One region of the Sutcliffiella sp. NPDC057660 genome, then DNA from elsewhere that is predicted to be linked to it. Evidence: riboswitches for the same ligand, from Rfam matches in the RefSeq annotation. Region 1 holds a riboswitch; each other region holds the start of a gene.
What was found. Region 1 has a riboswitch for S-adenosylmethionine ahead of ACFVAD_RS03510 (O-acetylhomoserine aminocarboxypropyltransferase/cysteine synthase family protein). Riboswitches for the same ligand answer to the same signal wherever they lie in the genome.
Positions count from the first base shown of each region.

Region 2: it holds a riboswitch for S-adenosylmethionine, as region 1 does, so the genes downstream of both, ACFVAD_RS21330 (YezD family protein) here and ACFVAD_RS03510 (O-acetylhomoserine aminocarboxypropyltransferase/cysteine synthase family protein) in region 1, are expected to answer to the same signal.
Region 3: it holds a riboswitch for S-adenosylmethionine, as region 1 does, so the genes downstream of both, ACFVAD_RS10660 (iron-containing alcohol dehydrogenase family protein) here and ACFVAD_RS03510 (O-acetylhomoserine aminocarboxypropyltransferase/cysteine synthase family protein) in region 1, are expected to answer to the same signal.

Region 1 covers NZ_JBHVHV010000003.1:56,085-59,328, forward strand. Annotated here, with positions in the region: gene ACFVAD_RS03505 (ATP-dependent Clp protease ATP-binding subunit) at 1-1,034, opposite strand, end outside; SAM riboswitch class I at 1,249-1,353, shown strand; SAM riboswitch class I at 1,513-1,634, shown strand; gene ACFVAD_RS03510 (O-acetylhomoserine aminocarboxypropyltransferase/cysteine synthase family protein) at 1,819-3,138, shown strand; gene metX (homoserine O-acetyltransferase MetX) at 3,160-3,244, shown strand, end outside.
Region 2 covers NZ_JBHVHV010000022.1:45,817-49,060, forward strand. Annotated here, with positions in the region: gene ACFVAD_RS21325 (diacylglycerol kinase) at 294-1,214, shown strand; SAM riboswitch class I at 1,413-1,517, shown strand; gene ACFVAD_RS21330 (YezD family protein) at 1,686-1,808, shown strand; gene ACFVAD_RS21335 (phosphoadenylyl-sulfate reductase) at 1,903-2,616, shown strand; gene ACFVAD_RS21340 (sulfate permease) at 2,647-3,244, shown strand, end outside.
Region 3 covers NZ_JBHVHV010000008.1:87,014-90,257, forward strand. Annotated here, with positions in the region: gene argH (argininosuccinate lyase) at 8-1,381, shown strand; SAM riboswitch class I at 1,759-1,868, shown strand; gene ACFVAD_RS10660 (iron-containing alcohol dehydrogenase family protein) at 1,953-3,041, shown strand; gene ACFVAD_RS10665 (MetQ/NlpA family ABC transporter substrate-binding protein) at 3,043-3,244, shown strand, end outside.

The DNA.
Region 1 (3,244 bases):
TTTTGTTTTTCATTTTCAATCTGTGCCAGTCGGTAGTTAATTCTCTCCGCGTCCATTACATCCAAGGTTAAATTCTTCTTAGATCCTGCTTCATCAAGCAAATCAATGGCTTTATCAGGCAGGAAACGATCCTGAATATAGCGGTGTGACAGGCTGACGCAGGCATTTATCGCTTCTTCAGTATAGGAAACCTGATGGAATTCCTCGTATTTGGATTGGATACCTTTAATGATCTCAATAGCCTTTTCAGGAGTAGGCTCTTTTACCATAACAGGTTGAAAGCGTCGTTCCAATGCAGCATCCTTTTCTATTTGCCGGTATTCCTTCAAGGTTGTAGCCCCGATGAGCTGCAACTCACCTCTGGCCAATGCCGGTTTCAGCAAATTACCTGCATCCATGGACCCTTCCGCAGAACCTGCTCCTACAATTAAGTGCAATTCATCCACAAAAAGGATGACATTTTTTCTTTCCTGCAGTTCGTGGATGATTTGCTTCAGTCTTTCTTCAAATTGACCTCTAATACCTGTATTGGCAACAAGTGAGGCGACATCCAACAGATAGATTTCTTTATTCTGAAGCTTGGCAGGAACATCTCCGGTAGAAATATTAAGTGCAAGTCCTTCTGCAATGGCTGTTTTACCTACTCCAGGTTCCCCGATTAGTACGGGATTGTTCTTGTTTCGTCTGTTTAGAATTTCAATTACTTTCTTGATTTCTTTTTCTCTTCCCACAACAGGGTCAATCAATCCTGCTTTAGCAAGATTCGTTACATTTTTGGCTAATTTGTCCAGAATTCCACCGCCGTGTCTGGACTCTTTAGAATCTTTGGAATTTGACTCTTTATTAGGTCGATGATCATGCTCCCAAAATGGAGTGTGTCCGGAAAATCCTTGCAAGAATCCAGACGGCGTCTGTAATTTTGCTCTTTCTTCTTCAAAGCAGGATGAGCATAGGACAAGTTGCTTTTGTTCTGAATTAAATTGGAACTTAACATGAATAGTTGCTTGATTCTCTTCGCATTTTTGACAAATCATTCTTTGCTTCCTCCTTGAGAATTGTTTGACTTTCTTTGACCATTAAGGTTTAGCCATAGTATACTTTGACCTTTTTTGACTTTCAAGTATTTTGCCTGTTGGTAAATAATAGATATTATTTATTCGGTATATTTAGAAAAGTTTGTTGACTTCAGCTTGAGACTGTTGTTATAATTGCAAAAAGTATTTTTCTTTTAAAATCAAATAGCAAAACTTCTTATTAAGAGCGGTGGAGGGACAGACCCTGTGAAGCCCGGCAACCTTCAATGATGTTGAAAAGGTGCTAATTTCTGCAGAATTTTTTTCTGAGAGATAAGAAGAGGACCTTCAATGAAAGCCTCTTCTTATAGAAGAGGCTTTTTATCTGTTCAAAAAGGGGGAAAATTAAAAGTAATATTATCCGTTATTACTCAATATGGTAGATAGTAAATCAATCATACATTTAATGAATTAACGTAATGAACAAAAAACTGAATATCTCTTATCGAGAGTGACCGAGGGATCAGGCCCTATGAAGTCCGGCAACCATCAGGAACAGTTAATCTATTTCTGAAAAGGTGCTAATTCCTGCAGGCGGACTATGCGCCTGACAGATAAGAGGAGGAAAAAACCTCTTCTTATGAAGGGGTTTTTATTTTTAGCGGTAATAACACCGCTGTTGATTTCGCACTAGGCTTCGCTTTCCGCGGAAAGCGAACACCTGGAACGGAAATCAACAGGAATACGGAACACTCACTTATTTTAAGGGTAGCATTTATTAAAAATTAAAAACGGAGGTAATGACATGACCAATACAAATGATGCTTATCAATTAGAAACGCTATTGTTACACGGAGGGCAAACTCCTGATCCGACTACCGGTTCCAGAGCAGTTCCCATCTATCAGACAACATCGTATGTGTTCAATGATACTGAGCATGCCCAGAATTTATTTGCCCTAAATGAATTCGGCAACATCTATACGAGAATTGGAAACCCGACAGTCGATGTGCTGGAAAAGAGAATTGCGCTGTTGGAAGGTGGAGTGGCGGCCGTTGCAACCAGCTCCGGCATGGCTGCAATAGCATTTGCCATATTAAACATTGCCCATGCCGGTGATGAGATCGTTGCAGCAGGAAATCTGTATGGAGGAACCTATAATCTATTTGCTGTCACATTGCCGAAGTATGGGATAAAAGTGCTCTTTGTGGATGGAACGGATCCTGAGAACTTCAGAAAGGCGATAACCCCAAAAACCAAAGCGATTTTCGGCGAAATCATTGGAAATCCAAGCTTACATGTTTTAGATGTTGAAGGTGTTGCCAATGTTGCACATGATCATGACATACCACTCATTATAGATAATACTTTTGCATCTCCATATCTTTGCAATCCGATCAAGTGGGGAGCGGATATTGTGGTGCATTCGGCAACTAAATGGATTGGCGGCCATGGAACGACAATCGGAGGAATTGTGGTGGATGGAGGTACATTCAACTGGGATAATCCTAAATTCCAAGACTTTACTGAACCGGATGAAAGCTATAATGGCATTCGTTATGCAGAAGCCTTCGGAAACCTTGCTTATGCTGTTAAGCTTCGTGTCCAGCTTTTGCGCGATTTTGGCGCATGCTTAAGTCCTCAAAGTGCATTTCTTCTTCTACAAGGATTGGAGACGCTTCACCTAAGGGTGGAAAAGCATAACGAAAATGCAACAGAGCTTGCAAGATTCCTACAAGATCATCCCGCTGTTGAGTGGGTATCCCACCCTAGTCTTCAAGGACATCCGGCGCATGCATCCGCTCAAAAGTATTTGAGAAACGGATATGGTTCCATTCTAAATTTCGGAATTAAAGGTGGAAGAGAAGCGGGAAGAAAAGCCATTGATTCCATCAAGCTTTGGTCACATGTAGCCAATGTAGGAGACGCTAAATCCTTGATTATTCATCCAGCATCAACCACTCATCAGCAGCTTACAGGGGAAGATTTGAAAAAGACAGGCGTAACAGAAGATTTGATTCGCCTATCTGTAGGAATTGAATCCATCGAAGATCTGAAAAAGGATCTGGACCAGGCACTTTTCACAGCAACAGGAAAATCCACTTTGAAAGTGGAAAGCATCTGATATGAAAAGGGTGGAAGGACAGTGACAGAGTGTGATTGCAAAACAACTGCCGGTAGTGTAGGGATCGAGCGACTGGTGCTTGAGAGTGGAGAAGTATTGGGGAAAG
Region 2 (3,244 bases), on a different contig from region 1:
CAGGTTGAAAAAAATTTAAAAAAGAGGGCCAGACCCCGGCAGGAATTTGCTACAGAATGTAGTACTGCTTGGGGTCTGGCCCTTTTTGTTACAAAGTTTACGGTTCTCGAAATTTTCGTTTTAATTGCATCTGATGCTGGGAATAGGCTAATATGTTATCTGGGGTCATTTTGAGGTTGACCCAGGTTCGTTTGGAAATTATAGTTAAATTAGAGTGACTTCAAAAAGTGCCAGTAGACATCGAGAGAATTTAATATAGAAGCGTTTAAATATAAATATAGGATGATGGGAAAATGAAACGAGCGAGAGTAATATATAATCCAACATCTGGGCGTGAAGCGTTTAAAAAACACTTGCCAGAGGTTTTAGTGAGGTTGGAACAGGCTGGATATGAAGCCTCCTGTCATGCTACCACCGGTCATGGAGATGCGACGGTGGCTGCAAGGCTTGCGGTTGAACGCAGATATGACCTGGTTGTCGCTGCAGGTGGTGACGGAACAATCAACGAAGTGGTCAACGGACTTGCGGAACAGGATTATCGTCCACAGCTAGGGATCATCCCGGTTGGAACGACCAACGATTTTGCGCGCGCCCTTGACCTGCCGAGAGATGACATCATCGCATGTGTCGATGTCATTGCAAACGGAGTCCCGATGCCGGTCGATATCGGGAAAGCCAATGACCAATACTTCATGAACATCGCAGGTGGCGGAAAAATGACCGAGCTTTCCTATGAGGTTCCTAGCAAGCTGAAAACGATCATCGGACAGCTGGCCTACTACCTGAAGGGGATGGAAATGCTGCCTTCGATCAGACCGACCAATGTACAGATCGAATATGATGGAAAAATCTTTGAAGGCGAAATCATGCTATTCCTCGTATCACTGTCCAACTCTGTCGGAGGATTCGAGAAGCTTGCACCGGACTCCTGCATGAACGACGGGATGTTTGATTTGATCATTTTGAAGAAAGCAAACATCGCCGACTTTATCCGTGTCGCGACGCTTGCTCTTCGCGGTGAGCACGTGAAGGATCCTCATGTGATCTACACAAAAGCCAACCGTGTAAAGGTCCATACCGATGAGAAAATGCAGTTGAACCTGGACGGAGAGTACGGCGGTCTGCTGCCAGGAGAATTCGTCAACCTGTATCGCCATCTGAATGTACTGGTGACGGAAAAACGTAAAGAGATTGAAATGAATAAGTGTATATAAGAAAAAGCTGCAGGTGTTTTTACATCTGCAGCTTTTTTGCATAGAGGGGAATCGACAAGTCTAGGACCATCCTCCCAAAAAATAAAAAATTCAAAAAAATAGGCAAAAACATTGTTGACAATTCATATGTGTATGGTAGGATTAATTTTAATATCAAGCAGTAACAAACGTAGCTAACATCGTTCAAACAATAATAGACGCTTATCTAGAGCGGCTGAGGGACTGGCCCGTTGAAGCCCGGCAACCTGCTGTAAGCAAGGTGCCAATTCCAGCAAAATGGATACCCATTTTGGAAGATAAGGTGCTGCATATTTAATTTATGCGCCTTTTCCAAATGGGAGAGGCGTTTTTTATTTTCTAAGACCCAAGTTTGCTTACTGTCCAGCTCTGGCGCTTTCCCCCCTTAGAGGCGTCGGAGCATTTGAATAGAGGAGGCGAGCCAATCTGAAATCGGCGGAATGGGAAGATGTCATGGTTCATTTGGAAAGAATGCTGCAATCTGTGAAATTCGGATCTATCACCTTGGTGGTACAGGATGGAAAAGTCATTCAGATCGAAAAAAATGAGAAGGTTCGCCTTCAGAAAAATCAATAGGCGCTGACTAGAAAACTAGAGGCGGTCCTTCTGCATGTACACACATGCAGAAGGGCTGCCTTTTTTCGTGGACAAGAAAGGAGCAGCAAAACAGATGACGGAGAAAATAACGTACAAGAATTGGAAAGAAGTTTCCCATTTTCCGATGGAGACCAAAACAAAAGGTGCAAAGGAATTGCTCGAATGGGCCTACCACACCTACAGGGATAACGAAATTGTCTATGCCTCAAGCTTTGGGGCGGAGGCGATGGTCCTGATTGATCTGATTTACGAGGTGAAGCCCGATGCACACATTGTGTTCCTGGACACTGAGCTACATTTTCCGGAAACCTATGAGGTGATCAGGAAGATAGAAGCGCGGTTCCCAAACCTTCAAATCGAAAAAAGAAAGCCAGCGCTCACATTGGAGGAACAGGCCGCCATTCACGGAACCGCCCTTTGGAAAAGAGATCCGGGACGATGCTGTCAGATAAGGAAAGTGGAACCGCTAAGGGAAGCTTTAACCCCGAAAGAGGCTTGGATATCCGGTCTTAGAAGGGAGCAGTCACCGACTCGTGCACAAACAAACTTTCTGAATCGGGATGATAAGTTCCAGAACATCAAAATCTGTCCCCTCATCCATTGGTCGTGGGAGGACGTCTGGATGCACATCCGCAAGCAAGATCTGCCCTATAACGAGTTGCATGACCATGGCTATCCGAGCATCGGCTGCTTTCCCTGTACGCAGGCGGTCGGCGACGGAGGGGACTCCAGGGCAGGGCGCTGGGTCGGCAGCGGCAAAACGGAATGCGGCCTTCATACAAATTAGGGATGGTCTGAGGTTAAAGGAGGAAGAAGCATGCTAGTTACCATAGCCGTCATCGTTGGTCTTTTTTTCGCCATGAATATTGGAGCGAGCGGTGCGGCAGCATCCATGGGAATCGCCTATGGGTCAGGCGTTGTGAAGAGAAATGCAGCTTTGGTTTTATGTGGGATCGCCGTGTTCTTTGGAGCGTGGCTCGGTGGCGGAGAGGTGGTCAAAACGATGGGAAGCGGGATTGTGCCGCAAAGTACTTTTACCGTTGCGGTGGCACTGATTGTCATTACGTCCGCGGCACTATCCCTATTTTTAGCGAATCTATTCGGCATCCCCCTATCCACGAGCGAAGTGACAGTCGGGTCGGTAGTCGGTGCAGGAATCGTCTATCAATCTGTATTTGCCGGAAAGCTTGCTTGGATTGTACTGTTTTGGCTTCTTACACCGGTAGTCGCCTTCTTCATCGCGATTGCGGCTGCCTGGTTGCTGGAGCATAGATTCATAGACAAATGGGTGAAGTCAAAAAAGTCGGTCCCGGTCTTATCGGTCCTTGTTATCGTGATGGGCGTATTCGAAGCCTTCTCGGCAGGCATGAACAATGTCGCAAATGCCGTTGGTCCGCTGGTCGGTGCAGGCATCA
Region 3 (3,244 bases), on a different contig from region 1:
TCATCCTATGTCTAAACTATGGGGCGGAAGATTCACCAAGGAAACCGACAAGCTAGTAGAAGAATTCACTGCCTCTATTACTTTCGATAAAGAGTTGGCAAGTGAAGACATCGAAGGCAGTATCGCACATGTGCAGATGCTCGGGGACTGCGGAATAATCGCCATTGAGGACGCAAATACAATCAAAGAGGGACTATTGACGATACAGCAAAAAATTAACAATGGAAATGTAGAGTTTCTTGTGGAGCATGAGGATATTCACATGAACATTGAAAAGCTGCTGATAGATGAGATAGGACCTGTTGGAGGAAAGCTTCATACAGGACGAAGCCGTAATGATCAAGTCGCGACAGATATGCATCTGTATCTTCGCAAGCAGACGAAATCGATCATTGGACTTTTGAACGACGTGCAAAAAGCGATAATGAATCAGGCAAAGGATCATATTGACACCATTCTGCCAGGCTACACACATCTTCAGCGAGCACAGCCTATTTCATTTGCTCACCATCTTCTAGCATATTTTTGGATGCTTGAACGTGACAAAGAAAGATTGCAGGACAGCTTGAAACGCATAAACTGGTCGCCACTTGGTGCCGGCGCACTTGCTGGAACAACCTTTCCGATCGATAGACAGCAGACCGCAGAATTATTAGGGTTTGATATGGTTTATCCGAACAGCATGGATGCAGTCAGCGACAGGGATTTTATCGTCGAGTTCCTGTCACACGCTTCACTGATCATGACACATATTTCACGTCTTTCAGAGGAGCTTGTCATCTGGTCGAGTCAGGAGTTTCAATTCATTGAACTAGACGATGCCTTTTGCACGGGATCTAGTATTATGCCTCAAAAGAAAAATCCAGATGTCCCGGAGCTTCTCCGTGCCAAAACCGGCAGAGTATATGGCAACCTCGTAGGTCTGCTGACTGTTTTGAAGGGGCTGCCGCTTGCCTACAACAAAGACATGCAGGAAGACAAGGAAGGGATGTTCGATACAGTGGCAACACTCGACGGCTCATTGCGCCTTCTTGCCCCGATGATCCTTACCATGACTGTCAACAAAGATAAGATGCACCAAGCTGTATCACAGGATTTCTCCAATGCAACAGATATTGCAGATTACCTTGTAACAAAGGGGCTGCCATTCAGACAGGCACATGAAATAATCGGAAAAATAGTCCTGTATGCCATAAACAACCAAAAGTTCCTATTAGGCTTGACCATCGAGGAATATCAACAATTTTCCCCGTTATTCAAAGAAGACATCTATGAAATCCTACAGCCCAAAAATGTAGTAGGAGCCAGAAACAGCCAAGGCGGCACAGGATTCCAACAAGTAAAAAACCAACTGTCCTTCGCCGAGCAATTTATCGACTAATTGGAGTTTCTTGGCGCACAGGAAAACTTCAACTATATTTATTAACTTTCTGCTTTTATTAAGCAGGCCTTGTTAATTTCTAGTGTAGGTTTTAAGAATCTAGCTGTTGATTGGAGCAATAGGCGAAGACTCCTGCGGGAGATAGCGGTAGACTGGAGACCCCACAGGCGAAGCCGAGGAGGCTCCAGCACCGCCCCTTGGGTCGCTGCGCCTAGTGCGGAAATCAACAGCGGTGTTCAAAGGTGACAATCTATTTACAAGATTAGCGTAGTAAAACGCTTACATTTTATTATTTCAAAAAACTTATTGACAGAAGCTTTTCAGCAACATATACTAACTTTAATCTTTTAAAAATTCAATAGTTTCAAAAATTACAACTCTTATCAAGAGTGGCAGAGGGACTGGCCCTATGACGCCCAGCAACCTTTCTAGAACGCTAGAAAAGGTGCTAATTCCTGCAGAACAACAATGTTCTGGAAGATAAGAGAGGACGATTTTTAGTTTTCTCATCCTCTCTTGTTTTCAAGGGAGGATTTTTTGTTGTATTACAACACTGGGAGGGAGGAATGAAATGATCAACGTACAAGGTGCACCGGCTATCTATCAATCGGAGGTGGGAGTACTTGGAAAACTTCCTGAATTTTTAGACTCAAATGGGTTTCAAAGAGTCTTCATCGTACATGGAACAAAATCACTGCATGCCGTGAAATCTTATCTTCCTGATTTCGGATCCCTACAGGTGCACTTTGAACACTACAGTGGAGAATGTTCGGATGAGGAAGTCAGACGGTTAAGAAAAACTGCAGAATCATGGGATGCGGACATCATTATCGGGTTGGGCGGAGGAAAAGTGTTAGATCTTTCTAAAGCGTTGGCCTACGAAATGCGAGTGGAAGTTGTTCTGGTTCCTACAGTCGCTTCCACATGTGCCGCTTGGACCCCACTAAGTGTTTTCTATTCGGAGAGTGGCCAGTTTAAGCGGTATACCATTTTTCCTAAAAGTACGCTTATGGTCTTGGTGGAACCTGAGATTTTGCTCAAAGCACCAATACAGTTTTTCAAGGCTGGCATCGGGGATACACTTGCTAAATGGTATGAGGCGGAGAGCCTTATTTACGACCTCAATACCATTCCAGTACCAGTGCAAATTGGGCTGCAATCAGCCGAGCTTTGTAAAAAAATTATATTGGAAGAAGGAATTCAAGCTCTTGCTGATATGGAGAAGGGAACGCTCACATCCAGTTTCCGAGCTGTCACCGACGCCATCATTATGCTCGGTGGAATGGTAGGTGGCTATGCAGATTACTATGGAAGGATAGCAGCCGCACATTCTGTACATAATGCACTGACGAAAATTCCCTCCACCCATCATCTTCTTCATGGAGAGAAAGTAGCATATGGAATACTCGTTCAACTGGCATTGGAAGGTAAAGTAGAGGAAATCACCAAACTTGCTGCATTTTTTGAAAAAACAGGTCTTCCAATGAGGCTCCACGATCTTGGCCTTTCCATCAATGATAGGGAGACTCTAGAAAAAATCGCCAATAATACCCTGCTTCCTTCAGAGTCGATCCACTTTATGAAAAGGGAATATGAAGCATCTGATATTTTGGAAGCATTTGAAGTAATCGAAAAGATAATTGGAAAAGGGAGAGAGTAGGATGAAGAAAATATTAGGATTTTTGGTAACAGCACTATTATTATCAGTTATTACTGCATGTGGGAGCAGTGAATCAGGGGGGAGTGAGGCCCTGAGTGAAGATAAGCTGGTTGTCGGGGTTACAGCGGGACCTCACGAGCAGATATTGGAAAAAGTGAAGGAAGTCGCGGCAAAGGATGGATTGGATATAGAAATCGAGGTTT